One region of the Halobacillus sp. B23F22_5 genome, then DNA from elsewhere that is predicted to be linked to it. Evidence: riboswitches for the same ligand, from Rfam matches in the RefSeq annotation. Region 1 holds a riboswitch; the other holds the start of a gene.
What was found. Region 1 has a riboswitch for lysine ahead of ACGTN9_RS17765 (Na+/H+ antiporter NhaC family protein). Riboswitches for the same ligand answer to the same signal wherever they lie in the genome.
Positions count from the first base shown of each region.

Region 2: another riboswitch for lysine. It lies ahead of dapA (4-hydroxy-tetrahydrodipicolinate synthase); the one in region 1 lies ahead of ACGTN9_RS17765 (Na+/H+ antiporter NhaC family protein).

Region 1 covers NZ_JBIEKI010000018.1:25,038-41,651, forward strand. The annotation lists gene ACGTN9_RS17700 (methionine ABC transporter permease) at 1-313, shown strand, start outside; gene ACGTN9_RS17705 (MetQ/NlpA family ABC transporter substrate-binding protein) at 329-1,174, shown strand; gene ACGTN9_RS17710 (carboxymuconolactone decarboxylase family protein) at 1,259-1,624, shown strand; gene ACGTN9_RS17715 (YuzK family famiily protein) at 1,860-2,000, shown strand; gene sufC (Fe-S cluster assembly ATPase SufC) at 2,249-3,034, shown strand; gene sufD (Fe-S cluster assembly protein SufD) at 3,053-4,363, shown strand; gene ACGTN9_RS17730 (cysteine desulfurase) at 4,363-5,583, shown strand; gene sufU (Fe-S cluster assembly sulfur transfer protein SufU) at 5,573-6,019, shown strand; gene sufB (Fe-S cluster assembly protein SufB) at 6,053-7,450, shown strand; gene ACGTN9_RS17745 (sulfite exporter TauE/SafE family protein) at 7,621-8,448, shown strand; gene ACGTN9_RS17750 (bifunctional metallophosphatase/5'-nucleotidase) at 8,461-9,852, shown strand; gene ACGTN9_RS17755 (YunC family protein) at 9,953-10,264, shown strand; gene yunB (sporulation protein YunB) at 10,484-11,269, shown strand; lysine riboswitch at 11,351-11,535, shown strand; gene ACGTN9_RS17765 (Na+/H+ antiporter NhaC family protein) at 11,706-13,289, shown strand; gene ACGTN9_RS17770 (sodium-dependent transporter) at 13,519-15,054, shown strand; gene ACGTN9_RS17775 (methionine/alanine import family NSS transporter small subunit) at 15,056-15,154, shown strand; gene ACGTN9_RS17780 (M23 family metallopeptidase) at 15,225-16,214, opposite strand; gene ACGTN9_RS17785 (YhcN/YlaJ family sporulation lipoprotein) at 16,342-16,614, opposite strand, start outside.
Region 2 covers NZ_JBIEKI010000005.1:105,228-121,841, forward strand. The annotation lists gene ACGTN9_RS09175 (enoyl-CoA hydratase-related protein) at 1-553, opposite strand, end outside; gene ACGTN9_RS09180 (hypothetical protein) at 762-926, opposite strand; gene ACGTN9_RS09185 (VanW family protein) at 1,007-1,930, opposite strand; gene ACGTN9_RS09190 (uracil/xanthine transporter) at 2,087-3,412, opposite strand; gene ACGTN9_RS09195 (TetR/AcrR family transcriptional regulator) at 3,585-4,190, opposite strand; gene ACGTN9_RS09200 (DUF5392 family protein) at 4,246-4,695, opposite strand; gene ACGTN9_RS09205 (N-acetylmuramoyl-L-alanine amidase) at 6,434-7,801, shown strand; gene ACGTN9_RS09210 (sulfotransferase family 2 domain-containing protein) at 7,900-8,613, opposite strand; gene ACGTN9_RS09215 (SLC13 family permease) at 8,810-10,066, shown strand; gene cysC (adenylyl-sulfate kinase) at 10,074-10,661, shown strand; gene sat (sulfate adenylyltransferase) at 10,680-11,825, shown strand; lysine riboswitch at 11,975-12,153, shown strand; gene dapA (4-hydroxy-tetrahydrodipicolinate synthase) at 12,283-13,170, shown strand; gene ACGTN9_RS09235 (DUF4190 domain-containing protein) at 13,441-13,704, opposite strand; gene ACGTN9_RS09240 (SET domain-containing protein) at 13,909-14,304, shown strand; gene ACGTN9_RS09245 (MFS transporter) at 15,152-16,399, shown strand; gene ACGTN9_RS09250 (helix-turn-helix transcriptional regulator) at 16,334-16,614, opposite strand, start outside.

The DNA.
Region 1 (16,614 bases):
AGTTGATAAAGGAGTAATTGAAGCAGCTAAATCCATGGGGGCTAAAAATTCCACAATAATTTTCAAGGTGCTGCTCAAAGAATCGATGCCAGCCCTTGTATCAGGTCTTACGGTGACAGCCATTGCGCTGATTGGCTATACTGCAGTAGCAGGTGTGATTGGCGCAGGTGGTTTAGGAGACTTCGCTTATTTTTATGGCTTCCAACGGAGTGATTTTGATGTGGTATTTGTATGTACAGTGTTAATCGTCCTCATTGTGTTTATATTCCAATTCATTGGAGACTTCCTGACACGTTCATTAGATAAAAGATAAAAAAGGAGAATGGTTATGAAAAAATGGTTAACAGTTATATTGGCAGGATTATTAATATCAGTATTGGCCGCGTGTGGCAGTGCAGATGAAGGAAGTGGATCAGATAGCTCCTCTTCGGATAAGAAAGAAATAAAAGTTGGTGCTACTTCAGTCCCTCATGCGGAGGTCCTCCAAGAGGCGAAACCGCTTCTAAAAGAGGAAGGGATCGAATTGAAGATTGAAGAGTACCAGGATTATGTGTTACCTAACAAAGACCTGGCGGAAGGCCGAATTGATGCGAACTACTTTCAGCATATCCCTTACCTGGAAACACAAAAGGCTGAAAATGGCTATGACTTCGTAAACCTTGGTGGAATCCATATCGAGCCGATGGGGATCTATTCTAAAAATATCAAAAGTGCTGATGAAGTCCCAGAGGGTACCAATGTACTTTTGAGTCGTTCTGTAGCAGATCATGGACGGATTCTTTCCTTATTAGAAAGAGAAGGACTTATCAAGCTGGATGAAGATGTAAAGAAAGTAGATGCTACTATTAAAGACATCACAGAAAATCCTAAGAACCTGAAGTTCGATGATGGGATTAACGCAGAGCTTTTACCATCAAACTATAAGCGGGAAGAAGATGCCTTAGTTGCCATTAATACCAATTATGCGATTGAAGCTGGACTAAACCCAAGTGAAGATGCCCTTATCTTAGAAGGTTCTGAATCACCTTACGTAAATGTCATTGCCGCCAAAAGCGAAGATAAGGATTCAGAATCCTTGCAAAAGCTGGTAGAGGTATTACGTTCAGAAGAGATTCAAACATTTATGAAAGAAAAATATGATGGTGCTGTCGTTCCAGTAGACGGTAAAGAGTAACATTTTTAGCAAAGACCTCCCGGGATAATGCTCGTGTTATTGCTTATACTAGCAATAGTATGATTATCCTTGGGAGGTTTTTTTATGGAAGAACAAAAAATGACATTCACAGAAGCGTATCTTCAAGAATATAAGCATGGAATTGGAACATTCACAGAGAAAATGCCGAAGATCGCTCATCACTTCAATGCCTTTACAGAAGCAGCCTTTGAGGCTGGAGAGCTTTCTGAAAAAGAAAAGCAGTTGATTGCACTTGGAATCAGCGTGGTAGCCCAAGACGAGTATTGTATGATTTACCACACTAAGGGATGTATTGATCAAGGGGCAAGTGAAAAAGAAATTATGGAGGCTTGTGGAGTTTCTGCAGCCTTTGGGGGCGGGGCTGCAATGAGCCAGGCTGTTACTTTAGTACAAGAAGCGTATCAAGAGTTGCAAAATTTGCAACATTAAGTATAATTCGAGCAAAACGGAGCAACGAGGAGCAAATTTGATTATATATCCTTGGTGTCCTGTTAAATGTTGTATAAAAATACAATTAGTATACCATCCGGTTATTTTGGTTTAAATGCGTTTTGGTCGGGGTAATATACCTGTGCTACACTTAATAGCATACAAAAACCGAAAGGATTGATTTATTATTAACGACCAACTTAAGCTGAATTATACTTCCGAAATGGAGAAAGCTATGCAGCAATCCCACGGAATTGGCTATGCCGAATATAGCAACAAGTTAGATCAGCGATTAAAAGTTGAACAGCGTCGTCAAAAAGATTACGAAGAAAGCCGTAAAATAGTGGCTGAAGTAGATCGTCAATTGCATAAATAATAAATTAAAAAAATCAGGTGGTAGCATACCACCTGATTTTTTCCGTTTATATCTATATAATAAGGAAAGTCCGTGTTATCCTAATAAGGTAGACTTTTTAAACCAAATGGTTTAGAAAGTCTGGTACGTACAGTGAAAAAAGTTGATAACAGTTTCGAAATGATATAAGATTGTAATGAGAATAGATTGAGAATGGATGATGATCCTTAATCAAAAAATGATTTACAATAGATATGGAGGTATTAGTTATGGCAGGATCTACTTTAGAAATTAAGAATCTTCACGTAGCGATCGAAGGTGAAGAAATTTTAACAGGTGTCAACTTGACTATAAACGGTGGAGAATTCCACGCAGTAATGGGACCAAACGGAACAGGGAAATCCACATTGGCATCAGCGATCATGGGTCACCCAAAATATGAAATTACTGAGGGTGAAGTTTATATTGATGGGAAAGACGTATTGGAAATGGAAGTAGATGAACGTGCGCAAGCGGGGCTATTCCTTGCAATGCAGTACCCAAGCGAAATCAGTGGTGTAACAAACTCTGACTTCCTTCGTTCTTCTATCAATGCACGTCGTGAAGAAGGCGATGAGATCTCCTTGATGAAATTCATTAAAGAGATGGACGGAACAATGGACTTATTAGAGATGGATAAGAACATGGCACAACGTTATCTTAACGAAGGGTTCTCCGGCGGTGAGAAAAAACGTAATGAGATCCTTCAATTGATGATGCTTAAGCCTGCTATCGCAATCTTGGATGAAATTGACTCTGGATTGGATATTGATGCCTTGAAAGTCGTTTCTAAAGGTATTAATCAGATGCGTGACGACAACTTCGGCTGCTTGATCATCACTCACTATCAACGTCTATTGAACTATATCACTCCTGATAAAGTACACGTCATGATGAAGGGCCGTATTGTGAAGTCCGGTGGACCAGAACTGGCGCAACGCCTGGAAGATGAAGGTTACGACTGGATCAAGCAGGAGCTTGGAATTGAAGATGAAACTGTAGGTCAAAAAGCGTAAACAGATAGGAGGGATACCATGACAGTAGAAATCTCACTAGGGTACGACAAAGAATATGTCACCAAATTTTCTGAAGGCTTGAACGAACCAGAATGGATGAAGACCCTTCGTCTGGATGCATTGCAGCAAGCGGAACGCCTGCCAATGCCAAAGCCTGATAAAACAAAAATCGACCGCTGGAACTTCACCAAATTCACACATGATTTACGTGGGGAGAAAATGGAGTCGTTAGCGGAGTTACCAGAACAAATCAAAAGCTTTATTGACCAGGATAAAGCTGAACAAAACTTAATTATTCAAAGAGATCAACGTGCCGCTTTTGCTTCCTTATCTCAATCCTTGAAAGATAAAGGTGTCATCTTCACAGACATGAAAACAGCGGTTAATGAACACAGCGATCTTGTAGAAAAATATTATATGAAAGACGGGATTCAAGTAGATGAACATCGCCTGACTGCGTTGCATGCTGCGTTGATGAATGGCGGAGTATTCGTTTATGTTCCGGAGAACGTACAAGTGGAAGAACCACTTCAAGCGATTTTCTGGCAGGAAGATCCGGAAGCTGCTTTATTCAATCATGTCATTGTCGTTGCGGATAAGAACAGTTCCGTGACTTATGTGGAAAATTATCTTTCTCATAATAATGAAGACGAAGAAGCAGTAACTAATATTCTTACTGAAGTATTTGCTCACGATAATGCAAAAGTTTCGTTTGGAGCTGTAGATAACCTCGGCGCTGGCACTACTACGTATGTAAATCGCCGTGGGGTTGCAGACCGCGATGCAAAAATTGAATGGGCACTTGGCCAGATGAATGACGGCTCTACTATCTCGGAAAACTACACCTACCTGATGGGTGAAAATTCTCTTGGTGATGCGAAAACAGTATCTGTGGGACGCGGAAACCAAAAGCAGAACTTCACTGCACGAATAGTCCATTATGGTAAAGCTTCCGAAGGGTATATCCTGCAACACGGCGTCATGAAGGATAAAGCGACTGCCATCTTCAATGGAATTGGTAAAATTGAACATGGTGCTTCTAAGTCCAACGCTGAACAAGAATCACGTGTCTTAATGCTAAGTAAAGATGCCCGTGGGGATGCAAACCCAATTCTTCTGATTGACGAAGATGATGTAACTGCCGGTCACGCAGCATCTGTAGGCCGTGTCGACCCAATGCAACTATTCTATTTGATGAGCCGCGGTATGTCCCAAAAAGAAGCTGAACGTCTTGTCATTCATGGCTTCCTGGCTCCTGTAGTCAATCAACTGCCGATTGAAGCGGTGAAAGAACAGTTGACACAAGTGATTGAAGGGAAAGTAAATTGATGGATATTAAAGCTGTCCGTCAATCCTTTCCGATTCTGGATCAAGAGGTTAATGGACATCCGCTTGTATATTTGGATTCATCCGCCACTTCACAGAAGCCTGCTTCTGTAATTAAAAAATTGGATGACTATTATCGAGGTTACAACTCCAATGTTCATCGTGGTGTCCACACTCTTGGCACGAAAGCTACAGATGAATATGAAGGAGCCCGTGAGAAGGTTCGCCGCTTCATCAATGCTAACAGTACGCAAGAGGTTATATTCACTCGTGGAACAACGACCGCAATCAACACGGTGGCTTCCAGCTATGGGCGTGCAGAGCTTGGCGAGGGAGATGAAATCGTCATCACTCCGATGGAACATCACAGCAACATCATCCCCTGGCAGCAAGTGGCAAAAGCTACTGGAGCAACCTTAAAATATATCCCGCTTCAAGCAGACGGTACCATTGATTTAAAAGATGTGGAAGAAACCGTTACGGATAACACTAAAATTGTAGCAGTCATGCATGTATCTAATGTATTGGGTACGATCAACCCTGTTAAAGAAATAACGGAAATCGCCCACCGGCACCAGGCTGTCATGCTTGTCGATGGGGCGCAGAGCGCTCCCCATTTAAAAGTAGACGTGCAAGATTTGGATTGTGATTTTTATGCCTTTTCTGGTCACAAAATGTGCGGACCTACAGGCATTGGCGTACTTTATGGCAAGCGCGCCTTATTGAATGACATGGAACCATTTGAATTCGGCGGTGAGATGATTGATTTCGTTAATCTCTACGACTCAACGTGGAAAGAGTTACCTTGGAAGTTTGAAGGTGGAACGCCGATTATCGGTGGTGCTATCGGTCTCGGAGCAGCGATTGATTTCATCAATGAAATTGGGCTTGAGGAGATTGAAGCTCATGAGCATATGTTAGTCGACTATGCGATGGATCGTATGAGGGAGATTGATGGCCTGACGATTTATGGCCCTGAAGAACGCGCAGGCCTGGTCACTTTTAACCTGGATGATGTACACCCGCATGATGTTGCTACCGTACTTGACGCGGAAGGCATCGCGGTCCGTGCCGGCCATCATTGCGCACAGCCATTGATGCGTTGGCTGGATGTTTCAGCTACTGCCCGTGCCAGCTTTTATTTGTATAATACAAAAGAAGATATTGATCGACTTGTCGAAGGATTACAAAAAACAAAGGAGTATTTTGGCGATGTCTTTTAATAACCTGGATACACTTTACAGACAAGTCATCATGGATCACTATAAAAACCCACGAAACCGTGGAACCATTGAAGGAGACGACCACATGTCCATCGACATGAACAATCCTACCTGCGGGGATCGCATTCAGTTGCAGCTGCAAGTAGAAGATGGGCTGGTCAAAGATGCTAAGTTTGATGGAGAAGGATGTTCCATCAGTATGTCTTCTGCTTCCATGATGACGCAAGCCGTCAAAGGAAAGCGTGTAGAAGATGCTTTGGCGATGTCAAAGCTCTTTTCAGATATGATGCAAGGAAAAGAGATTGATGAGCAGGAATTTGATTTAGGGGATATCGAAGCACTACAAGGTGTATCGAAGTTCCCGGCTAGAATCAAATGTGCCACATTGGCATGGAAGGCTATGGAAAAAGGTGTTGACGAACAAGGACAGTCTTAGTCGCGGTATAACACCAAAAGGAGGTTTTTGATTATGGCCAAAAAGGCGCCAGAAATCGAAGATTATAAATATGGGTTCCATGAGAAGGATATTTCCATTTTCCGTACTCAAAGAGGACTGACAAAAGAAATTGTTGAAGAAATTTCCCGCTATAAAGAAGAACCGGAATGGATGCTTGACTTCCGCTTGAAGTCATTGGAGCATTTTTATAAAATGCCGATGCCTCAGTGGGGCGGAGATCTTGCTGAACTTGATTTCGATGAAATCACTTATTACGTTAAGCCATCTGAGCGTTCTGAGCGTTCCTGGGATGAAGTCCCAGAGGAAATCAAAAATACGTTTGATAAATTAGGAATTCCTGAAGCAGAACAGAAATACCTTGCTGGTGTATCTGCTCAGTATGAATCTGAAGTAGTCTACCACAACATGCAAGAGGACCTGGAAAAACAGGGGATCATCTTTAAAGACACAGACTCTGCTTTGAAAGAAGACGAAGAACTTTTCAGAGAGTATTTCGGAAAAGTAATTCCTCCATCTGATAACAAGTTTTCTGCATTGAACTCTGCGGTATGGTCCGGTGGTTCTTTCATCTATGTACCAAAAGGTGTAAAAGTGGATACGCCACTACAAGCTTATTTCCGTATCAATTCAGAAAACATGGGACAATTTGAGCGTACGCTGATCATCGTAGACGAAGACGCTTCTGTCCACTATGTAGAAGGTTGTACAGCTCCTGTCTATACAACAAACTCCCTGCATAGTGCAGTCGTTGAAATTTTCGTTAAGAAAAATGCGTATTGCCGTTATACCACTATTCAAAACTGGGCAAATAACGTCTATAACCTGGTTACGAAGCGTGCTACTGCAGATGCCAATGCAACAATGGAATGGGTCGATGGGAACCTTGGTTCCAAATTAACCATGAAATATCCTGCTGTTATCTTGAAAGGCGAAGGCGCACGTGGAATGACATTATCCATTGCCCTGGCAGGTAAAGGACAGCATCAGGATGCCGGTGCGAAAATGATTCATCTGGCACCGAATACGTCTTCTTCCATCGTTTCTAAGTCTATTTCTAAGCATGGTGGAAAAGTAACGTACCGTGGTATCGTCCAATTCGGACGTAAAGCAGAAGGTGCACGTTCCAACGTTGAATGTGACACACTTATCATGGATAATCAGTCAACTTCTGATACCATCCCTTATAACGAAATCATGAACGAGAATATTTCGTTAGAGCACGAAGCGAAAGTATCTAAAGTGTCTGAAGAGCAGCTCTTTTATCTGATGAGCCGTGGTATTTCTGAAGAAGAAGCGACAGAAATGATTGTCATGGGCTTCATCGAGCCATTTACTAAAGAGCTCCCAATGGAGTATGCGGTTGAAATGAACCGTCTTATCAAATTCGAAATGGAAGGTTCCATCGGTTAATCCCCGATCACTTTCGATTTGAAATGAACCGTGCTGTTGATATGAATCAGCAGCACGGTTTTTCTTATTTCTTAACGGGTATGGGTATGGAAAAGAGTTTATCATCTCTTCCATGCTATACATAAACAATGATATGTTAGTATGAGAATGTAAATATGGATGTGAAATAAATGGTATTCGTTTTAATCATCTCCGCACTTATCGGATTGGTTTCGGCTTTTTTCGGGAGTATTGCCGGGCTTGGCGGAGGAATCATTCTCGTCCCTGTCATGTTGTTCTTAAGCCAGACTTTCGAGGCGTTCAGTTGGGCGACGCCTCAAAAAATAGTAGGAATATCTATAATTACGATGATTTTCACAGGTATGTCCTCCGCTTTATCCTATATGAAAAGTAACCGGGTAGATTTTAAAAGCGGATGGATTTTTCTTATAGGAAGTGTTCCTGGAGGGATCCTGGGGTCCTTTTTGAATCAGTTTTTTTCTGCCGGAAAATTTTCGCTATTATTTGGGATATTAATGTTATTAGTATTCGGTGTGTTTTTCCTGCCCAGAAAAAGTAAGAAGGCCCCGTTAGAAAAAAAACGGGGTGGGATCCAACGGGAAATGGAACTCGATGGAGAGATACACCGGTATGCTTATTCTTCGATTGCTGGTGGTTTGTTGGCATTTTCAGTGGGGATGATGTCCGGACTATTCGGAATCGGCGGTGGTTCCTTGATGGTACCGGCCATGATTTTATTATTTGGTTTTCCCGCCCATGTTGCAACAGCCACATCGATGTTTATGATTTTCTTTATGAGCATATCCAATTCTGTTACCCACATCCTATTAGGTAATGTAGAATGGTTATACACACTGGCGTTTATTCCAGGAGCATATTTAGGTGGCATGTTAGGGGCAAAAGTGAATAAAGTGTTGAAAGGACAGTACGTCGAATGGTTTCTTAGAGTGATGTTGATAATTGTAGCGATTCGATTGATCTTGAAGGGTATAGGATAAGGAGATTTGATGATGAAGGAAAAAATATTCTTATATTATACGAATGATCTTCACAGCCATTTTGAAAATTGGCCACAAATCATTGGATATTTTAATCAACAAAAAGATAAACGGGAAAGACAGGGCCAGAGTTATTGGCTGCTGGATAATGGGGATCATGTAGACAGGTTCCATCCCATTGCTGAAGGATTGATGGGAAAAGGCAATGTCGAGCTGTTGAATCAGGCAGGATACCATTTTGCCAACCTTGGAAATAATGAAGGCATTACCTTATCACGTGAAGGATTGTACGAATTATATGATGAAGCTGATTTCGAAGTGTTATGTGCCAATTTGAAAAGAGAGAAGGAACCACAGCCCTCATGGCTTAAAACCCATAAAGTGGTCGAGAGCAAGCAAGGAGTGAAAATCGGGGTCATCGGTTTGACTGCTCCCTTCCAATTGTTTTATAGCATGCTTGGGTGGAGTGTCGAACCTCCGTATGAGACCTTAGAACGAGAACTGTCGGCATTATCCGAACAAACAGATATCATCGTGCTGCTGTCCCATCTTGGCATCAATGATGATGAAGAAATCGCACGCCGGTTTAAAGAAATAGATATCATCATTGGAGGTCATACCCACCACCTGTTCAGGAGTGGTGAGTTTATTGGAAATACGTTACTTACTGCTGCAGGCAAGCATGGTACTCACCTGGGAGAAGTTATGATGGAGTGGGATCATGAGATAGGGGAGTTGACACGAAAAGAAGCCTATGCCATCCCTACAGAAGATATGGCGAAAGACCAGGTCACTGCCGAAACTTTACAAACGATCAGGGAAGAAGCGATAGCTAATTTGAAAGAGCATGTGACGGAATTGCCTGCCCCTGAAGAAATAGGCTGGTTTCATGAAACAAAATTGATGAAAGAGCTGGTAGAAACGCTTCAAGAATGGACGGAAGCGGATATCGCGATGCTTAATGCCGGCGTATTACTCGATCATTTGGCTGCCGGAGAAGTTTGTTATGAAGATGTCCATCGTATCTGCCCCCATCCGATGAACCCTTGTAAGGTAGAACTGACTGGAGATGAGCTCCTTGAAGTAATCCGGGCAGCACATACTAAAGAGTTTACTGAAATCAAGTTGAAAGGGTTTGGCTTTCGCGGTGAAGTCATTGGGCGTATGGTGTTTTCCGGAATTGAAATCCATACAAAAAAAGATGACCATGGAAATGAACGGGTAGAAAAAGTTCTTTTCAAAGGAGAACCGTTAGAACATGACGCTGTTTATCAGGTAGCTACCGCAGATACATTCACCTTTGGGCGGCTGCTTCCTGAAGTAGCGTATGCAATGAAGAAAAAATATTATATGCCTGAACTGTTAAGGGATTTGCTTGTAGCGACATTGAAACGCGAAAATTAATATAAGCTCTAACGTTTGAACAAACGTTAGAGTTTTTTTAAATTCTTTTCACACCTTTATGTCCTTCCTCATAGGGTAAAACAAAAAGGATGTGGGGACCATCATTGATGTGAAACCGATTTTCATAGAAGAATACCCCTTTACTGCTATTAGTGTGGCACTTCCTAAAACCAACTTGCTGATTGTATCTAATGATGAGGGCTATATCATGTGTGCTGCTCTCGATGTAGATTTATTAAGTGAAAAGTTAGCAGATCGTAAGGTGATTGCCGGTCGGGCTGTCGGTGTCCGTACCATTGAACAGCTGCTTGACGCACCTCTTGAGAAAGTGACTGACGCAAGTAAAGAAAAAGGGTGGTCTCCTGGAATGACAGGTAAAGAAGCCCTTCTAAAGCTTGTTTCAAGAGAATAAGATAATATACAAAGAAGCCGTCATCTTTGACGGCTTTATTTTATGTGTAAAAAGAGAATAGCTATTTGAATTTATGCCAAACTTTCGTTCGTTCAAAATCAACTGACCAGTTACTATCCTGATATTACTGCATTTCCTGTAGGTTATATTTCAGATGCTTCAAGAAGCTTATACTAATTAATGAAAAAGATACATATGATGTCCCAAGGGGGGAATCAGGTGAGCAAGTATTCTAAAAATCATGCACCTCCATCGATGGGAAAAATATTCTTAGTTACTTTCATATTCTTTATATTCTTCACTATTCTTGGTCTATGGATCATCAACAAAGGCATTACCCCTACACTGATTGAAATCGCTGAAACCAGAACAAAGCAGTTTGGAAGAGATGCGATTGTGGATGCTGTTGGAAAACGAATCGCTGATGATCTTACCTATGAAGATTTAATGGATATTCAAAAGGATAATAACGGCAACATCGTGTATATGGGTTGGAATTCAGTCGTGGTCAATCGTGTATTAAGGAATACTACTTTCCGTGTACAGAATTACTTAAGACAAATAGAAAAGGGCAATTTGCCTGATCCTGGAGCTCCTTTGGATGTTCCATTAGATGAAGAGAATGATGTAGATGAAATTGAAGAATCACCTATCCTGGTGCGAATCCCTATCGGCCAGGCAACTAAAAATACATTGCTTGCCAATCTAGGTCCAAAAGTTCCAGTAAGATTCCAGGTAATCGGTTATGTAGAGTCCAATGTAGAGAATAATATTACTGAATACGGGATTAATTCAGCGCTGTTTGAACTGGTAATTCATATCAAGGCAGAAGTAAGGATTGTGATTCCTTTTTCTACAAAGACCTCTACCGTTACAGCGGATATACCGGTTGCCCACAGTACGATCATGGGACCAGTTCCTGATTTTTATAATGGTTCCGGTGGAGAAAAATCACCGTCATTCTCTGTCCCTATGGACGGCTTTCAAGTTGATCCATCCCAGTAATCATTAAAAATATCTTGCATAACTCATGAACAATTGATACAATACGTTAGGAAATTTTAATATTGCGTGACCTTATCAGATCGGTGAGGTAGAGGCGCAGGCTGCATGAGTAATCAACTGGAGAATGACAACGATGATGGTTGGTGAAAGGGCTGTCTGCCGAAGCATGAAGTATGGTCAAATACGGAAATGCTGGTGCTTTTCCTAATAGGAAAGGCACTGTCATGCATACTAAAGATATGGATGCATGGTGCGCTACTGATCGAAATGAAGGATAATCAAACTTGCTGTCAAAGAGCAATGAAGGATTATTTTTCTTTCATTGTTCTTTTTTTATTCCTCATTTACCCCAGTAGTATATCCACATACCCATGGCATCCCCACATTCAAATGAATGTGACTACCTTAAGAATCACAGATATGGAGGGGAACTAGCATGGAAGGTACAATCTACTCTTTGATACCTGCAATTTTAATGCTTTTATTGGTTATTGTTACACGCAAGGTTATATTGTCTCTCGGCATCGGAATCGTTATAGGTGCTTTGCTTCTTTATAATTTTAATATTATGGATACAATGGCAGCAATTTGGACAATGTTTTATGAAATATTCATAGTTGACACCACAAATCTTTTATCCCTAGAAGGATGGAATATGGGCAATATTTATCTTTTCTTATTCTTAATCCTGCTTGGAATGGCAACTGCTTTCATGACAGCCTCTGGGGGCAGCAAGGCATTTGGTGAATGGGCCATCAATCGTATTAAAACTCGCACGGGTGCACAGGCGGTACCGGCATATTTGGGAATCATCATTTTCATTGATGACTACTTCAATGCTTTGGCAGTGGGACAGGTAGCTCGTCCATTAACGGACCGGTATAAAATATCACGCGCCAAACTTGCTTATTTCATTGATTCTACCTCTGCACCGGTTACAGTTATCTCTCCCATTTCCAGTTGGGGCGCCTATATCATTGGTACAATCGGCAGTATTCTCGTGGCGAATGAAATATCTGACTTTCAGCCTCTGGAAGCTTTCGTTAAAATGATACCTGCCAACCTTTACGTATTTGCTGCTTTATTATTAGTGTTTATGGCAGCATATATGAAGCTTGATATTGGACCAATGAGAAAACATGAAAAAAGAGCATTGGAAACAGGGGAAGTAACTGACCCATCACGCGGGGATATCCCGGGAGACCTGAATGATGAATTCAAGCCACATAATAACGGCAGAATATATCATTTATTAGTTCCGATTGCTGTGTTGATTATCGGAACCATAGGGGCCATGGTAGTTACAGGTATTCAAAATACAGAGGGAACGGCCACCTTGTTGGCCACTTTTGAAAATACGAATGTGAATATTTCATTATTCATAGGAGGATTACTGTCAGTCATTACTGCGGCAATTTTCTATGGGCTTCAGCCGGCTCCTAAATCGAACATGGGTAATGTACTGTGGGAAGGGACAAAAGCTATGCTTCCAGCTATTTATATTTTAGTTTTTGCCTGGATCATCGGTTCCGTTATCGATCAATTAGCTACAGGAGAATATTTAGCTGGCCTTGTGGAAAAAGCTTCCATAAGCCCTGCATATCTGCCATTTTTGATTTTCTTGGTCTCCGGCTTCATGGCCCTTGGAACTGGTACTTCCTGGGGAACATTCGGAATTATGCTGCCAATAGCCGGTGAAATTGCTGCTATATCAGATGTAAGCCTGATACTACCAGCATTATCAGCAGTTCTGGCAGGATCAGTTTTCGGAGATCATTGTTCTCCGATTTCCGATACAACCATTTTGTCCTCGACCGGAGCAGGCTCCAACCATATCGATCATGTACTCACCCAGCTTCCTTATGCATTGATTGCTGCTTCCGCAGCAGGTATTGGTTATCTAGTGTTAGGATTCAGCGGTCAAGTTCTGCTTCCATTGATTTTGACATTAGTAATTGTAGCTGTCATAGGTCTTTTGATTCATTTGATTTCACCATCATTTAAAGTAAATAAACAATAACAGGAAAGAAGCGCGTCAAAGTCATGACGCGCTTTTTTTGTTTGTTTTTTCCTGTAATAGAAAAATCTGAATAATTTAATATTTCTTTGACACCCTTCTTTAGTCACGGTATAATACAAGCAGATAAGCTTAATTATCTGAAAAAAGTAAATTTTTCTAACATTCTCTCTTAAAAACAAGCATAATAGAAGAGTGAGGGAGAATTAAAACAAAAGGGAGGTCTTGCATTATGGAAAAACGTTCACAATGGGGGACGCGGGCTGGTTTTATATTAGCGGCCATGGGCTCTGCTATCGGCCTGGGTAATATTTGGCGATTCCCCGCAGTAGCTTATGAGAATGGTGGGGGAGCATTCTTTATCCCATATTTATTCGCACTACTGACTGCTGGTATTCCGCTATTAGTTATGGAGTTTACCATTGGTCATAAATATCGTGGTTCAGCACCGCTTTCATTCTTCCGAATGAATAAAAAAACAGAATGGCTCGGCTGGTGGGCAGTACTGGTATCATTCGTCATTTCTACGTATTATGCTGTCATCATTGCATGGGCGATTTCTTACAGCTACTTTGCATTCAACTTAAGCTGGGGACAAGATACAGAGGCTTTCTTATTTAGTGATTATTTGAACTTATCCGTAGATCCTGGTCAAACAGGAAGCCTTGTACCTGGTGTCTTTTTCCCATTAATCATCGTATGGCTGATTACTCTGGGTGTTTTGTTCAAGGGTGTCAAGAAAGGTATTGAAGCTGCAAACAAAATTTTCATACCAACTCTTGTAGTCCTATTCCTGATTATTGTGCTTCGAGCTATTACTTTGCCTGGAGCAGCAGAAGGTTTACAAACTTTCTTTGCACCAAATTTTGATACGATCATGAATGGAAGTGTATGGGTTGCAGCCTACGGGCAGATTTTCTTCAGTTTATCCATTGCCTTCGCAATCATGATTACGTATTCCAGTTATCTTCCGAAAAAGTCGGATATTACAAACAATGCCTTCATTACCGGATTTGGTAACTCAAGTTTTGAATTGCTTGCAGGTATTGGTGTCTTCGGTGCACTTGGTTTCATGGCACAGCAAAGTGGAGTTGGTGTCTCTGAAGTAGTAAGTGGCGGCGTAGGTCTTGCATTTGTAGTCTTTCCACAAATTATTAACGAGTTGCCTGCTCTCAATGGATTATTTGGTTTCTTATTCTTCTTGTCATTAGTTTTGGCTGGTCTCTCCTCATTAATTTCAATTTCAGAGACTTATATTGCCGGGCTAAAAGAAAAACTTGGAATTTCCCGTACTGCCGCTGTAGGAATTGGTGGTGGCTTAGCGGCTCTTATTTCTATCCTGTTTGCTACCCAGGGTGGATTATTCTTCCTCGATGCCGCAGACTATTTCATCAACCAATTTGGTGTAGCGTTTGTAGGGTTGGTTGAAGTAGTTATTATTGCATGGTTCCTTCGCAAGCTTACCGATTTTCAGGATCATGCGAACGCTATATCAGATATCCGCCTAGGCAGCTGGTGGAAAGTTAGCTTAGGAATTATTACACCGATCGTGCTCGGTTATATGATGTTTGATTTGTTTAAGCAAAATATTTTAAAAGAGTTTGATACTGAAACAGGAAACTATGAAGGATATACAGATGCCTTCATTACATTTGGTGGATGGTCAGTAGCGGCAGGTGCCCTGGTAATTGGCATCTTGCTCTCCTTTAAGCGTTGGCATGCGAGCTCTTTGAAGGAAGATAAACAGAGCAAAGAGGAGGTCGTTTAATATGACAGGCAGTGCAATTATAATGATGGTTATTGGCATGGTTGTTATATGGGGAGGCCTGACGGCAAGTATCATGAATGCTGTCCGTAAATCTAAATAATAAAGTATAGAGCGCCGTACATTGGATTGTACGGCGCTCTATTTTACATAGGGAAATATTTTTTCAGTTCCTAATCCCTGGCCATCCGTTCCCACTTTCTCAAATATGGATAAGGGTCGAACGACCATTCGCTATAGCCGTTATCTTTATACATACCATAATGCAAATGAGGTGGAAACTTGCCTGAGGTACCTGGAGGCCCATAGCCTGTGGCTCCAACAGAACCGATGACATCCCCAGGTTTGACGACATCACCGACACTCACCCCGTCTTCAAAACCATTCAAGTGAGCATAGTAGTGATAGATGTTAAAGATATCCCGGATTCCGATGCGCCATCCGCCATATCTATTCCAGCCTTTCATTTCAATGACCCCATAAGTGGTGGATTGCACAGGTACGCCATAATTAGCGAAGATATCTGTACCTTCATGAATCCTTCTTCCCCCGAAACCTCGTGCATCACCCCATGTGCTTCGGTAGCTATAGTTGGCATGGAGCGGCACAGGAAAGTTACGGTCAGTTAGATGGATAGTACCAAAATGCTTAAAGACACGTGCATTATTCATGATTGTTTGGACACTCAAATCCCGATGGTAATACTGCCATAAAGCTATTTTAATATCGTCAGGAGTATGACCAAAGGAAGAAAGGTATGATGCGATGCTATATAACACATCCTCATCGTTATTTTTATCTGCTATTCCATCACCATTCCCGTCATTGCCCCAACCATTGAACATTTCTGTAATTAATGGAGATTGCTGCGCCGTTTGGTTTGGGTTGTCCAATCCATTCCAGAATACATTTTCTGGCTGAATAGCGGTTACTCTGCCCTCAGGGAGGTCTTCATTAACCTGACGTTCAAATTGATCTACTGCGGCCAGGTAGTACCAGGGTATGAGCGTAGTAGCAGCAGTTTTTTTATATAATTCCATACGGGTTTGATTTTCTTCTTTTTTTAACTCTTCTTCGCTTTTTTCTGCTCCAAAAGTAATCGAGCAAAAGAGGTTTCCTGCAAACATTAAGAGCAGGAAGAGAAGTATAGTTGTTCGTTTCATCATTCGTCACTCCAACCAATTGATAACCTTAGTTTGTGAAATGCCGGTCTCAACTATTTATGGAAAATAAGTGAAACAGAAAAAAGAAAAAAACAGGAAAGTGGCCATTCACTTTCCTGCCTATTACTTAGCGCCCCATCATCCCATTTTTTGAGTCTCTTGGGTCTGTTTTTGATTTTGTTTCATCATTATAGGTTGATTCACCCTGGGGAGCCTGGCGCATCCGCTTAATGGCATTTTCAAGCACGTTGTCATAATTTTCATCATTAATACTTGAGTTACTTAAGCTTTGGATGTCCCCGAAAGATTGTTCCTGGTCAGAGACATAGACTTCATAGTAGCGGGGCACAAGACTGAGTGCTGTCTTTTTGACCATATCAGCTGCCTGGTTACGGTCTAC
Region 2 (16,614 bases), on a different contig from region 1:
CCTTCCGGTCGAACACCTCATTGACCATCCCGATATTCAACGCTTTTTCAGCATCGATTCGGCGAGCGGTCAAAATCAACTCCTTTGCCCGTGACGTCCCGACTAATCTCGACAAACGCTGTGTTCCACCTGCCCCAGGTATGATCGCCCAACTCACTTCGGTGAGTCCCATGACAGCATCAGACACGGCATACCTGAAGTCACAGGCGAGAGCCAACTCCAGACCTCCTCCGAGGGCATAGCCATTGATGGCCGCAATTGTTGGCTGAGGAAGTTCCTCAATCGCTGTGAAGACATCGCGGATTGCCCGTACATTGCGGCGTACTTCCTTTTCTGACAATGTTCTGCGCTCTTTTAAATCAGCTCCGGCACTAAAAGCTTTCTCTCCTGCACCTGTGACGATGACCGCCCGAACATCTTTATCCGCCTGAATGGTTTCAACAATTTCTCCTAACACAGCAAGCGTTTCATAATCAAAAACATTCAATTGATCCGGCCGGTTGATGGTAATTCGGCCAAGATGCCCATCTTTCTCAAATAAAACTTTTCCCACGATTAATCCCCCAAGTTTTATGAATTTTAAACACCATTTCACTTAATTTAATGATTCGACACGAATCTTCGATCACCTGTAAAAATAAGCGAATATTTGTAAGAGCGAACTGAGTACGGCCGTCAAGGTATACTTGTAAAAGGGAACAAATAAAACATTGGACAATAAATAAGCAAAGAGCTGACAGCACCTCTATTGTCAGCTCTTTCTATTCTTCCACCGTTCCATGGAGCATCGCATAATAGTCAACTTTTTCATCAGATGTTGAAAAGCCATGATTTCCGTTATTATATGCAATCAATATATAACCCAATTCGCTTTCTAACTCCATAATTCTTCTTATCTGATCCTCACTTAAATGCGCAAATTCCATTTCTATAGTTCCACCTGCTTTCGTAGATTATATAGTTAATTTAACCAATAACAGAGCAGCCTGTCCTAAGGTCTGCTCTGTTATTCGCCTTCTTCAGTTGAATCCAGCTCGATTTCCTCAGGCAGTTTCTTCGTTGCTCCAGGAATCTTCCTTGATTCGAAGTCGACTACATCCGAAGAATACACGTTGATGCTTACATGTCCATTGGTCACTTTTGTCCGAATCAGCAATGGCTGATTGTAGACATTCTTAAAGGTAAAATCCGGGCCATACCAGCTGACAGTAGCATCTCTTCCTTCCGGTACATAAGGGACACGTTTGCTATGCGAGTAGCGTTGAAGAATTTCGACCCCTGCATTATCAACAGCATTATACATCGTGGATGAGATCTGACATATTCCACCGCCTATTCCTTCTGTGACTTCCCCTTTGACGATAACCGGGGCAGGTTTATAACCTTTCTCTTTCGTCCGTTTGCCTACTACCTCATTGAAAGAAAATGTCTCGCCTGGAAAGACCACATGGCTATCGATGGCTTCAGCAGCGAGCCGTATATTGTGAGATCGCTCTTTATTTTTAGGATTGAAATAAGTGACGTAACTACCGATTTCCTGCGTTCGAATGTTCGCCAGCAGTTCACTGTCCACTTTCGGGTGGACCGTTATTTCCGGCACCTCTATATTCGAACCACCACTCCCATACAAATAGCTGAACAGGCCTTCTGTAAATTTCTCCCGATTCAACTGGCGACCTACCTTCTCCTGTTTAATATCCCCATCCTTCCCGATTTTTGCATTTCTTGCCTGTTCATGCACTTCTTTCTCTACTTGTACGATCAATTGCTGGATTTTATCCAGGTTGAAAAAAGTATCAAGCAGTCCGTTTTCAACAAATTGAGTGCGGTTGATGTGTTGAATCACTTCATCATCGTGTGTAATCGTCAAGTCTTCATCATAAGTCATCGGTTGAATAAAAAGTAATAAAGTAACTATCACTGTAAACATAGGCATCCTCCCACGGATAGTATGGCAAAAATGCTCGATGTTCATGTGAAAGAGATACACAAGTTAAATTTTGGCATAAAAAAAGGAGAAGATAATCTCCTCCTTTGCTTGTATATACTCCTCTTCATTTATAATGGAATTTCTGTTCCAAAGAAGCTAGCCGCTTTTTTTCATAGCATCCCGCTGGACTTCTGAACCTTCCTCGTACTTCTCCCAGTTCACGGACTGTTCTAATAAAATGGCGAGCAAAACTCCAACGATAAACCCATTTGAGACAAGCGGCTGAACCAAAGCTGGCAGCTGATTAAATATAGCGGGATCAAGAAACATAATACCGATCCCGACCAATACCGGACCTGCCAACCGATGAATAGTTACAGAATTAAACCGATAACCGCCCAGACTCTTCAACGAAGTACCAAAGAGCTGCAGATAAGCGACAAATAAAACAGCATTTCCTACTGTAATGGGTAAAGTAGCCAATACTCCACCAAGGATTGGAATGATACCAAGCAATGACATCAGGGCACCACCGATTAAGAAAGGTTTACGATCAAAAATACGGGTACTTTCCAAAAATCCCACCGATGAAGCGAAAGGTGCATACGACACAAGTCCGAAGATACCTGCTACTACCGAGTAGCTTCCTGTTAACATATAAGATCGAAGGAATTGTCTCTCGTGCGGACTTTTTCTCATCAATTGAGAAGCGGCGCGAACAGAGGCAATCGTATTGCTTAAGTTAATCATGCTTGCTAAAAAGGTGATCAGGACAATCCCGACATTAAGATTAGGAGTTCCAAATGGAAATAATAACAACCCACCATTCGATTGCATGGAAGTACCCTGGTCGGATGGAAAAATTATCAGATAAAGTACCCAACCGACAACCATCCCAATCAAAATAGAAAAATTACTGACAGCCGGTTTGCCTTTTATCTTCAGCAGGCTGACAAGGATGACAATACCAAAGGAAAACAAGCTGACAGGAATATTCAGCACGCCCTCAGCATCAACTTTTAGCATCCCCTCAAAGAAAATAAGAATTAATTGGAAAGTCAATAAAAACAGGTAGACGCTCATCACCATTGGAGTGAATATCAATTGCATAAAAGAAAGAAGCTTTAATACCCCTAATAGAAGAACGACAACGCCTGCGAGAATCATGCCTGTAGCAATGCCTCCGCCAATAGAAGCCAAACTCACCCCCATTGCTGATGATGCCGCACTAAGGTTCAATATTAATCCCCACATGACGCCAGAAGGTCCTTCCATGAGTGGGTAACGGTGGCCGATCCATCCTTGCAGTACACAAGCTATCCCTGTAAAAATCAGTGCACTTCTGAGAATGGAAGCAATCTCTTCCTGAGACAATCCAAACGCAGCACCTACTGAAATCGGTACAACTACCGTGTTTGCAAAAATAAAAAACAACCACTGCAGCGATGCAGCAGCCGTGCCCCATGACGATAGCCGATTCATATAACCACCTCTTCTTTAAGAACTGTCACATTCCTCTCATTTTACTACTTTTTTCAGATTCCAGCCATTTTCCAGAACAAAACAGAACCATTATCCTATAAGAAATAGGAATAAGGCAAAGTTTTCTCCAAAAAAACAACTGCCTCTGGTGGAAGCTGAGGCAGTTTTACTGTTAACCGATATATATCCCTTTTTTCAACAAATTCATTTCCATACGATATTTCTCCATCATCTGATCTTCAGACAATCCTTTAGCAAATTTCTCGACAAAGTTTCGGAACGTCACTGCTGTAATGATCTGCATAACATGATACAATTCCTGCTCCCCTGATATATTCAGCTTGTTTTTATCTATCTTTTCACTCACTTCATCAAATTCGTCGATGCTTTCTTTATCACTGAAAATACCGAGAAAGCTATGTTCAACTTTATGTGTCATATTCAGGAAGGCATTCTTCATAAAGCTGACATTCTCTTCCTCGTCCAACATACACTCGAACATCGCGATCATTGCATCAACCAGATCCCCATCATGTTTTTGCAAAAAGGCGATGAATTTATCTTTGCGAAGCTGGGCCAGTTCGTCCAATAAATAAAAGTAGAGATCTTCTATTCCTTCAAAATACTGATAAAAGCTGCCGCGTGGAATGCCGGCAGCTTTGACAATATTGGATATAGATGCTTTAAATAATGGGACGCGGGAAAATTCTTTTTCCGCAGACTGGATCAGTACCTGTTTTTTTGCTTCTGGTAAATTGAAAAAAGTTAGTTTCGGCAATAATCTCCCACCATTCTCTATGTAAAGAAAACACCAGCATGTGGTGTTCCTTTTTCTAATATCCTCTATATAAATTCAACTTTTCTTGTCTTTTTTCTTCTTCTAAGAATGCGACGAAATGCTTCATCGCATTCATTGGCTGAGACTTTACCTGATCCGTAAAATCCTTTTTGGCCCGCTCCGTCGCGATATTACTTTTTCGGATTCGCTCGATAATATAATCAACGCTCCGCTTTTGGATTTCTTTTTGTTTATGTTTCGCTTCCTTCGATAAAGCCATACCCACCGCTCCGATAAGTGCATAAATAGCAATGGATGATAACCTTACTTCTTCCTCCGGTACCATGAATAATAACGTTAGGAGGTTAACGGTTGCGATTGCGATTAAAGGGAATGACAAAAATACATACTTTGCAGCTTTTTTAGTAACTGGTGACAGGTTTTTTTCTAGTTCCTCCACCTCTTGCTTCACAGAATTCGGCATATCCGTCATGGAAAAATTCATGTGATTTCCCCTTTTCTTAATAATAAAGTTAGTATTCAATCTTCCCTTTGTACGAGCTGCTTAACCATCGGTTTTTTACAAATTTTCACATCTACACCTTTGTGGCGCAAATCGAAGGCTAGCTTCTTTAGCTTCTCTACATAAACAGGGTTAATTTCCATATTTTTATGCACCTCTATGTGACATTATGTCTTTTATGTTCTATATCTAAACTATATATGACACTTTGTCATAGGTCAATTTTTAGGAGCGGTTGCTGTACTTACCTCTTTAAAATTTCAACAAGCTTAATTTCTGTTGAAAGGTTTGCCCTTCTCCGCTAAAAATAATATCTGGATTGCAATAGTTCTCGCCATTAATAAAAAATCGAAAATAACGAATAATACATTACTAGCTACTAATTTACATACAAGAGAAGGTAAAGCATTGTAATTTTGGTTGAATTAGGTAGGAGGTATAATATCAGTGTGAATTTACAGAAGAAGCAGTTGATTATCAAATATAAAGAAGTGATTCCTATGTTAATGAATATAATGGTTGGTATAGTTATCCCATGGAAAAATAAAAAGGGGGATAGCATATGGTGAATCTAATTATGAATAACACCACGATTTTCGTTATCTTAATTTCCGGGGTCCTTGTAGTTATAATGGGTTGGATACTTTATAAAGTTTTTTCATTACCTGCTAAAGAAAAAACAAACTTTAAAATTCAGCAAAATCATTCTACTTAACAATGGTTTTGTCTTAATTAAACCCTTTCTTTGAATAGCAGAGAATCATTATCGAAGTAATTCCCTATACAAACCTCTTGTTTAACCCGGTTGTCTATTCTAAATTACTATCAAAATAGATCATCATCCCCAAGTAAAAACCATACTCCTCTAAATATCCCAACCAAATTTGATTCTTCATAGATAAACGAAAATCGTACAGATTCCCATATGCCACTTGTAGTGATGGACTTTCTTTTTTTTTATTACTCAAAACGTTAAGCACATACTAAAATCAGGAAACCTCCAAAATAGGCTGGATAAAGAAATCAATTTGTAATACATCTAATATGATTCGTAACTTATCAATTTTACTCATCTTAATATTGACTGACACCTACACACCTTGACATACCAAAACAATAGCAGTTGCAAGGCTGTTCGCATTTATATAAAAGCCAAAATTAAACAACTTCACGACCCGCATTATTAACAGTTCGACTGTTACAGGAAAACCTAGAGTAACTAACATATTTTTTTACGGTCTACTTCCCAATAGCCGTATTTAGCTTCTCAAGCGTTAATCTCTACGTCAAGAGACATAAAGACTGCGATACAAATAGCTAAAACAGCTTTTGTCACACCAAATGCTGAAACGAACGCCACACCTAACTGTGAGACTAAATAAGTACCCCTCTCCAAGGAAATTATCTACTGATAAGCGATTTGTGAGAATCAGCACTTCACTTAGCAGTTTCTTTAGATTAAAGAGAATTATTCAGTTTTCTCGAGCTACTCAACCTTTTTTGGGCATAAATATGACCTACTCCTTCCAGGTAAGTTAACTCAATAACACCACAGGCGAAACAGATATTCAGTTAACACAAGAAATATTACTTTATCATTAACCCTTCTAGATTGCCTAGTCCTTACCATGTGCCTTTTTTATCTGTAATTATATAATAGTCCAACCTGGATTGTCTTACTATTCATATAATATGAGTAGTCTTGAAAGGAGGCTAATGAATGAAAAAAATAATTATTGACCCTGGACATGGAGGAAATGATCCTGGGGCAACTTACAAAAGTTATGAGGAGAAGCAATTTAATCTTTCAATCGCTTTAAAGGTGAGAGATTACCTGCTCAAAAACTACGAAGTGGATATAGGAATGACAAGAACCAGGGATATAACGGTTTCATTAGAAGAAAGAACCCGATTGGCAAATTCCAAGGATGCCGATTTCTTCCTATCCATTCACAACAATGCTGCTGGGGGAACTGGTTTTGAGAGTTATATTTTTAGCGGTACTGTCCCTCCGGCCACTAAAGCCCATCAGAACATTATTCATGATATGATCTTAGATTCCGTGGAATCAAAATATGGTATTAATGATAGAGGGAAAAAGCGAGCCAATTTTCATGTGCTAAGGGAGACAAAGATGTCTGCATTATTATTAGAGGTTCTATTTCTGGATAATCCTGACGACCTTGAGCATTTAACCGATCCTGAATTTATTCAAGATGTTTCTATAGCCATTGCGGAAGGAGTTAAGGAAGCCTTTGATTTACCGGCTAAAACTGTACCAGGTGTTCTTTATAAGGTCATTGCTGGTTCTTTTAAAAACCGTACCAATGCAGAAAACCGAGTTCAGTACCTAGCGACTCACAACATTGATTCTTTTATCGTGCCTACTACCATATCGGGAGAGCAATATTATAGAGTGCAAGCTGGAGCTTATTCTCAAAGAGAAAATGCAGAACAGCAAGTACAGAAATTGAAGAGCATCGGAATTACAGACGCTTTCATTCTGACAGAAGGCGAAGTGCCTTCCCCACCTCCATCAACCCCGGAAGAACGTTTTACCATCCAAGGAGATATTCATTTAAACCCTTGTCAATTAGAGGAATTTGTAAAAACGATTAATCCGGACGCTCCAGATCTTGGAGCCTACTATATGGAATATGGTGAAATTTATGGAATAAGAGCAGATGTGGCGTATGCGCAGGCTATTCACGAAACGGATTACTTCCGTTTTACAGGTGTAGTAGACGATAAACAAAACAACTTTGCCGGAATTGGAGCCACTGGCCCAGATAATCCAGGAGCAAGTTTCGCTACCCCTGCAGAGGGTGTCCATGCTCATATCCAGCACTTATATGCTTATGCATCCTCAGAACCGATTCCAAATGGATATACTAAAGTCGATCCAAGATTTGACCTAGTCAACAGAGGAAGCGCAACTACTTGGACACAGCTTAACGGAAAATGGGCAGTTCCAGGAAACAATTATGGCCAAAGTATTATAAGTATTTTTAGACGAAATATAAACCATGCTCTTGAACAAATTGATGCACAGCAAGTAGAATTGCAAGAGCTGTTAAACGATTTATAAGTGAATTCATTAACAGGAAAGGCCAGAACTCCTTAGTTCTGGCCTTTCCTGTTAATGAAAGATATTCTGTGAAAGCTATACCAACAATAAAATATCTACTAATGCATAGCTTTCCATTGATTTAACTTTTGGATTGATGTGCTGTCCATTTGGTTTAATTTATTATTAAATTCTTCCTTTGCCGATTGATACAATTCTATATCCAGGCTATTTAATTCAGCTATAGTTTTAATGATGGATTTGGGTACAACATTCTTTTTTGGCCGTTTCCTGTTAGTATTTATTTTATCTACTTTGGAAATATCAAAGTTAAAATGCTCTTTTAATAAAAACAGTGATTCATTATACATATCTGTAAAACCAACAACCGGGAAATAGTTTTTAAGATTTTCTTTAGCCTTCTTTATATCTGAAGGATTACCACCTGATAAATAACGGGTAGCAAGATTTACTGTTCTAAAACGTATACTACGCAAATCTTTTTTAGGATAAGGTTTATCTCCGATATCCTCATTCTTCATGTATTCAACAAATTCCTCGAAATTCATTCTCTTTACTTTTTTATGCAAAGGATCGCGCTCATAATTCTGTATATAGTAAAAGGTTGATAGCACTCGATCAACTGGATCCCTTAGGAATGTAAAGAATTCAAAAGGTTTACTGAGCTCTTCAAAAAATTTCCCATGCCAAACAAGGACATCTTCACTTTGTTTCTCTAATATATTCCATAACGTTTTCCCACCAGTTTTTGGTATATGCAAAAAACACACTAAACGATCTTGTTCAAGGTCATTTTTATTGAAATGAATCACACTAATTCATCCTTCTCTTTGATGTTATTTGGTCAATGTACTGTATTATAAAACGATTTTAAGCAAAAGGTGTGGGTTTATAACATTGTTATGTAACCCCTGCAAGAAAGATAGTACCCATACCCATTTTTATAACAAAAGTATAGAAAATGCATATTGTAGTCATAGTTATCAATATCATGGTGGTGGGCTCTAGATGGAGATCTTTTATGTAACACTTGTTTTAGCAGGAATGTTTACCATATTAATTAAACAGTGGTTCCCACCTGATTTGACTCTCTTTTCTGTATTATCGATCTTTATATTAACAAATGTCATCTCAGTTGAAGAAGCTTTTCAAGGTTTTGCAAATAAAAGTGTAATTACCATAGCCCTTCTTTTTATTATCAGTAATGGATTATTTAATAGTGGTATACTACATTATCTGATTGAAAAAGTATTAAAATACAATGGAAATTTTCCTTTGCTCCTTCTTAAAATGATGATATCAGTTTCAATGTTATCAGCTTTTATCAATAATACTCCTATAGTTTCTACGCTCACCCCACTTGTACGTAATTGGGGATTATCCAACGGGGTTAATCCCTCTAAACTATTAATCCCCTTATCCTATGCAGCAATTTTAGGTGGAACGATCACTTTATATGGCACTTCTACGAATTTAATGGTGCACGGTATGCTGCAGAAAAGCGGACATCCAGGGTTTACGGTTTTAGAATTCTCTTATCTCGGCATTCCTCTTACCCTTGTTGGCCTAGTTTATATGTATTTAATTGGCAGACACCTGCTTCCTCACAGGAATTATAAAAGCAACCTCACACCTATGGAGAAAAGCGATAATTCAGAAAATATACAGACAAATCTCTTTCGAAACAACAAAATATTAGTCTTTGTTTTACTTGTAATGTTCACCCTTGCAGCCTTCCAATTCATCTCCATCATAAAAGCTGCAATTATTGCTGTCCTCATTTTACTGGCTACTAAATCGATAAGTCCTGCAGAAGCACGAAAATCGATTGATTGGAGTGTAATTATCCTTATCTCTTCTGCTATAGGGATAGGGGCAGCTATAGAAAAATCAGGAGTAACCGAAGCGATTTCAATTGCAATATTATATATAAATGACATATTTGGTTTATTAGGAACAGCGATAACAATTTATCTGGTAACAATGGTACTAACTGAAATATCTCATAATATTGCTGCCGCAGCTATGATGTTTCCTTTGGGACATTCGGTTGCGTTAGAAATAGGAATCGACCCCAAAATGTTTGCGATGATAATAGCAATTTCTGCTTCATGCAGTTTCATCACCCCAATTGGATATCAAACAAACCTAATTATTTACGGCCCAGGAGGTTATAGATTTACCGATTATTTAAAGGTCGGATTTTTACTAAGTATTTTTTGTTTAATTTGTACTGTATCACTCACATTTTTAATTTGGAGGTAAGTTTTTTATGAGTGAGCATATCACTTGGAACCAAACCAATGTATCAAAAGAAGAACGAGAGAAAGCTTATGGTCATAAAAGCTTAATTATATGGCTTACTGGATTATCAGGGGCTGGTAAATCTACAATTGCTAACCATGTAGAAAGAGAATTATTTAATCAGGGTATCCATACGTACTTGCTTGATGGAGATAACCTGCGACATGGCATTAATAACAATTTAGAATTTACTCCTAAGGATAGAGCGGAAAACATTCGCCGAATTTCTGAAATTGGAAAATTGTTTGTTGATGCAGGAATGGTTGTCTTCGTCGCCGCAATTTCACCCTATAGAAAAGATAGGGATGAAGCTCGTCAAAGGTTTAAAGATAATACATTTGTTGAAGTATTCGTTAAATGTTCTGTTGAAGAATGTAAGAAAAGGGATCCTAAGGGTCTTTATAAAAAAGCCCTTGAAGGAAAGATAAGTAATTTCACTGGTATTTCACAAGATTATGAAGAACCTTTAGCACCAGAAGTAGTTATCGACACAACTGAAAAATCCATATCAAGCTCTGTGAATCATTTGGTGGATTTTATTCAAGATAGAATTTAAGAAAGAAAGGGTATTATTATGACTATTATAGAACCACATGGACATAAACTGATTTCCAAAGTAGATTATAATTATGATTATAGCTCTATATCAAAAGAAATTGAATTAGATTTAATGGCTCTTTCTGATTTAGAGTTAATCGCTACAGGGGCCTATAGTCCTTTGACAGGGTATATAGGAGAAAAAGATTATAATTCAGTGGTGGAAAAAATGAGATTAGCTAATGGATTGGTATGGAGTATACCTATTACACTGCCAGTTACTGCAGCCCTTTCTTCACGTCTTACAATTGGGGAAAAGATAAAACTGGTATTTGCTGACGAAGTATATGGAATTCTTCAATTAAATGAAAAATATAAACCTGATAAAAAGCTAGAAGCAAAACAAGTATTCAAAACCACTGACCCTGCTCACCCTGGAGTAGCAAAACTCTTTAATCGACCTGACGTTTACTTAGCAGGTCCTATTACATTAGTCAGACCTCCCAGATCCAAAAACTTATTTCCGGATTTTTATTGTAAACCAAAAGAGACAAGGGAAGAATTCATTAAAAGGGGATGGGAAACAATTGTAGCCTTCCAAACAAGAAATCCTATTCATCGTGCACATGAATATATACAAAAGTGTTCATTGGAAGTAGTAGATGGTCTTTTTTTACATCCTCTTGTCGGAGAAACAAAAGCTGACGATATCCCATCTGAGATACGAATGAACAGCTATCAGGTTCTACTCCAAAATTACTATCCAAAAAATCGAGTCCATTTGGGTGTATTCCCGGCTGCTATGCGATATGCAGGACCAAGGGAGGCAATCTTTCATGCCCTTATTCGAAAAAATTACGGATGTTCACATTTTATTGTAGGACGTGACCATGCTGGAGTAGGGGATTATTATGGAACTTATGAAGCACAAGAAATTTTTTCGTTATTCAGCAAAAATGAGCTAGGCATTAAGCCAATATTTTTTGACCATGCTTATTACTGTAAAAAATGCAGCCAAATTACAACAAAAAAAACATGCCCCCATGGAACACAGGATCATATACATTTATCAGGGACAAAAGTAAGGGAAATGCTAAGAAGAGGAGAACTTCCCCCAAAAGAATTTAGTCGATTAGAGGTTATTCAGTCGCTAATCGAAGGGTTGAACACTGAGCGTCCCTAATTTTTACTTTCCAGAATAACTAATGTGGTTAACCACTCTCCTATTGTACTTAAATCCTTATTAATATAAACTTGACTTAAACCCTTGTAATTGGATCAAATTTTTGTTACAGTACAATCAATTAAATATTTTCTTGCTTCAATAAGTTGAAGCGGGATAGAGGTGCGAAAACCATCAGTACACAGTGGGAGGATCATGAGGTCCAGCGAATATTGTGGAAAGGGGAATTCGCCGAAGCGGAGAGAATCTCATGTTCTCGAAGTTGGTTCTGCTATTGAATAAATACAGGACTGTCATATAGGCGACTATATGGAGGGCTATCTTACGCAATGGAACGCATCATTTGACGTTTCTACTGCAACAGCGAACCCTCGTTGTTGTTTTTTTAATGCGATAAATGGGAATGGCTCTATAAAACGCCTCTTATTTAAAATTTTACAAAAGGGTGTGAAATGCTATGAACTTCGGCCAAGTGTTAACCGCAATGGTTACCCCATTTGACCAGAATGGTGAGATCGATTTCAATGCTGCACGTACATTAGTCAATTACTTAATCGCTAACGGTTCGGACGGTTTAGTGGTAGCAGGAACTACAGGGGAATCCCCTACGTTGACCGACGCAGAAAAGCTTGAGTTGTTCCGTTTCGTCGCTCAAGTTGCAGACGGAAGAGCAGCCGTAATTGCAGGAACCGGTTCGAATAATACACGAGCATCAATCGAGTTGACAAGACAGGCTGAACAGACCGGCGTCGATGCGATTATGCTTACAACGCCATATTACAATAAGCCTTCCCAGGAAGGGTTGTTCCAGCATTATAAAGCAGTAGCGGAAGCCACCTCCCTGCCAGTGATGCTGTACAATATTCCAGGACGAAGCGCTGCTAAAATCGCACCGGAAACAATTATCCGCTTGTCTGAACTCGACAATATCGTTTCTGTAAAAGAAGCGAGTGGAGATCTGGATGCGATGACAGAAATCATCACGAAAACTCCTGAGGATTTCACTTTGTATAGTGGTGACGATGGATTGACCCTTCCGGTACTGGCAATCGGCGGCACCGGGATTGTATCTGTATCCGCTCATATCCTCGGAAATGAAATGCAGGAAATGGTCAACAGCTACAATTACGGTGATGTAAAACGCGCAGCAGCCATTCACCAGGAAATCCTTCCAGTGATGAATGCGATGTTTGCACAGCCAAGTCCATCCCCGGTAAAAGCAGCCTTAAATCTGATGGGCATCCCTGTTGGTGATGTGCGCCTGCCGATGGTTCCGCTGAACAGCGAAGAATTAAATGCATTGAAACAAAACCTGCCAGCTTATAAATTTACAGCTGCTGGTTGAGGAAAATAAAAAGCGATGGAAACCTCCCACGGTTCCATCGCTTTTTGTATTTATGTAGAAAGGATGTGTTTATCTATTTGCTTCGATGTGAAAATACACAACACTCCTAATAAAAGGATGCTGCAAGCGATCAACATCCCTCCCGCAGCAAAGGATACCACCAAAAAATATGCTCCCACACCGGCGGTGAACCAGCCCAGGACCAATAGTAAACTAGCCAGCATTTCTAATAACACTCGCACCAGTAACCACTTCTTCCATTCATTTTCACTAAGCAACCATAAATAAAGATAAGGTAACAATAAGGAGTATTCCTAACAACTGTACGATAACCCCGATGATACTGCATACCATCCCTGTAGTAGCAAACCCTTTGCCATCTTCATTTCTCTCTTCCATTTCACGAAGTGCTTTCCTTGAAACAAATATGCCGACCAAACCAAGAACCAATCCGATTACTGGAGTCATGATAGCAAGGATTCCTAATATTAAGGCCACTACCGCATGACTATTTGTTTTCGTTTTTTCACCCATGTCCTTATCCCCTTTGGTCTTCCTTTTTTTCGAAGTTATATCATAATAACGTTATTCAAAAGGAAAAATAGATATACACCTTTTTCTCTGACAGCGGGGAAATCAGGAGGGCCCCTTGGAGTATCGGGATTGCATTCTTACTCACTACCTGTCAGACTGGGGAAAGTCAAACATTACGAATATAAAGAAGGCGACGGTGAAAATTTGATTGAAGTAAGAACATCTACTATATCTGATGATGCACTTGATAAAGGCGTATTCGCCACACAAGATATTGCGGAAGGGGAACTAATCCACCAGGCACCAGTGCTTCCCTATCCTAATGAAGAACATGAACATATTGAGAAAACATACCTGGCGGACTATGCTTTCGAGTATGGTAAAAACCACACAGCATTTCTGTTAGGCTACGGGATGATGTTTAATCATTCCTACAAACCGAACGCAGTTTACGAAATTAATTTTGATAACGACTCGTTCGATTTCTATGCTTTCAGAGATATAAAAGCAGGTGAAGAAATCTTCATCAACTATAACGGAGAAGCTGATAACGATTCCCCGCTATGGTTTAATGAAGATGACGAAGAAAACGAAGAGTAAAATTTACACCCGGCTTTCTGGGTGTATTTTTTTTGTGAATTATTGAAGCTTTTCACATAGCTCATTCGTATATATACAATAAGCTCAAAAACAAAAAGGAGGTGTTGAGAATGTTTCCTCGTATCTTTCATAAAGCTAACCGGCCAACAAAAATAGCCCTTTTAGCAGGATCGATTATTTTGCTGATCGGTGGCCTGGTGAAACTTTTTCTATAACCCTTGGATTCTGTTTGCATTTATGTAATTTCCGCTCCCCATTGCTGCACCATCTGCAAATACTCTTTCCATACCTTTCTTTCATCCGAAAAGCGAGGAACTCAGCTTCGTAACAGGTTGACCATTTACTGACTATTTATATTGAAAAAACCACATCAGCAAAAGGACGGTAATGGTAAGGAGGTCACCTATTATTACCTTCCATTTTTGCCTTTCATAAATATGTTTAATTAAAAAAGGAACATAAGCTAATGCAAGAACCTGCAGAAAATGTAGATCAAGGAAGTACGGAACCAGGAAGATTATTGCCACAGATTGAATGTTAGCCCATGTAATCTCAGGGGTACTCGCATAAGGATCATCAAGAATCGGGTGTTTCTCTTCTTGGATAATGATCCCCCCTTTCTTCAGACTAGAACTACGGTGAGATGATTTCCACGACAGAGAAAATCTAATGTTTCCTACCATCCTTCCCGTCTGGTAACTTTAGACTATCTCCTAACTACCAATTATTTCAAAATAAGGGAAGAAACTCAATATTCAATTTTATATTGAACAACAGAAAATTGCTCGACATTCCAGCAATAAATAGAAAGAAAGTCGCCTCGCTTACTTTTATGCTGATAAGTGAGGTGATTACTTTGTATAAGACAATCTTGGAAAATAAAAATATTCGATATTATTTATTAGCTGGAGGCATATCCCGTCTGGGTGACATCCTATCTGGAATGGCTTTCTTGTTCTTAACCTATGACCTGACTGGCTCCAGCCTCCATACAACAGGGATGGCGATGGCTGAATCTTTCCCCTATTTACTATTCGGTTTGATTGGGGGAGTTATGGCAGATTGGCTGCCAAAAAAGAAATGGTTAATCTACTTGGATATTGCCCGCATTCCGTTAATTTCGTCCATTGTTTTGCTATACTACTTTGACATGCTTACCTATATTTACTTGCTTATTGTAAGTTTTCTCATCCAGAGCATCGGCTGTTTCTTCAACCCGGCTCATCGCTCTATTTTACCTGCCATAACCAGAGAACGAGAACGGACGGCTGCAAATAGCATAAATGACACACTGACACGAGGTGTGACTGTGATCAGTCCTGTTTTATCCGTATGGCTATTAAACTCCTTTGGCGCAGTACACTTTTTTACCGTGGATGCTTTCACCTATGCCATCAGTGCCCTTTTTATATACCAGGTCGATTTAAAGGAACCAAAAAACACTGCCACCAAATCAATCAAGGCCGTGTATGTTACAATTGCAGAATTTATTGAATGGGTAAAAGCACACCGTACGATCCGGCAGTTATTTCTATTCACTTTTATCACTGTCTTTTTCAATACATGGGTGTGGCAAGTAGGAATGTTGCTTGCATTGACCGAAATGAGTTCACAAAGCGAGGAACTCTACAGCATGTTGCAAGGGGTATTTGGCGGAGTAGTCATCATCACAAACCTCCTTTTGCCTTACTTTATTAAAAAAATGACGTTACGTCACTACTTGATCGGGGCGTTGATATGGGGGACGGGGATTTTATATTATGGTCTTCTGTATGACATTCCACATTTCTTTATCGGAGCTGCAATCGTAGGGGTAGGACTTCCAATTGCAGGGCTGGCACGTGTTTATCTATTGCAGACATTGGTTCCCGAGGAAAAATTGGGCCGGGCCTTCAGCTCTAATGCTGTGCTCTTGTACTTTTCCAACACGATATCCTTAGGGCTGTATGGTCTCTTAGTTTTAATTATTCCAATAAAAGTCCTAATGATCTCCAGTGGCTTATTCATTATTATTAGTAGTACAGGGGCGTTACTTTTTAAGCCCATTAAAGCTTCGAAATTCACCCGGCGTTTTACGGTACACTTTCTTAAATAGCTGGTTGTAGGAAGAAATACTTTTAAAACCGTGCTGAAGAGCAATGGAAAGAATCGATTCATTGGTATTCAAAAGGAAATGCTGACTGCGAAACAACCGATATAATTGCAGCCAGGAATAGGGAGAGACCCCAAGCTCTGACTTAAACATGTGTGCAAATTGATACTTATTCATTCTCGCTACCATTGCCATTTGATCTAAAGTCCAGTCTTCCC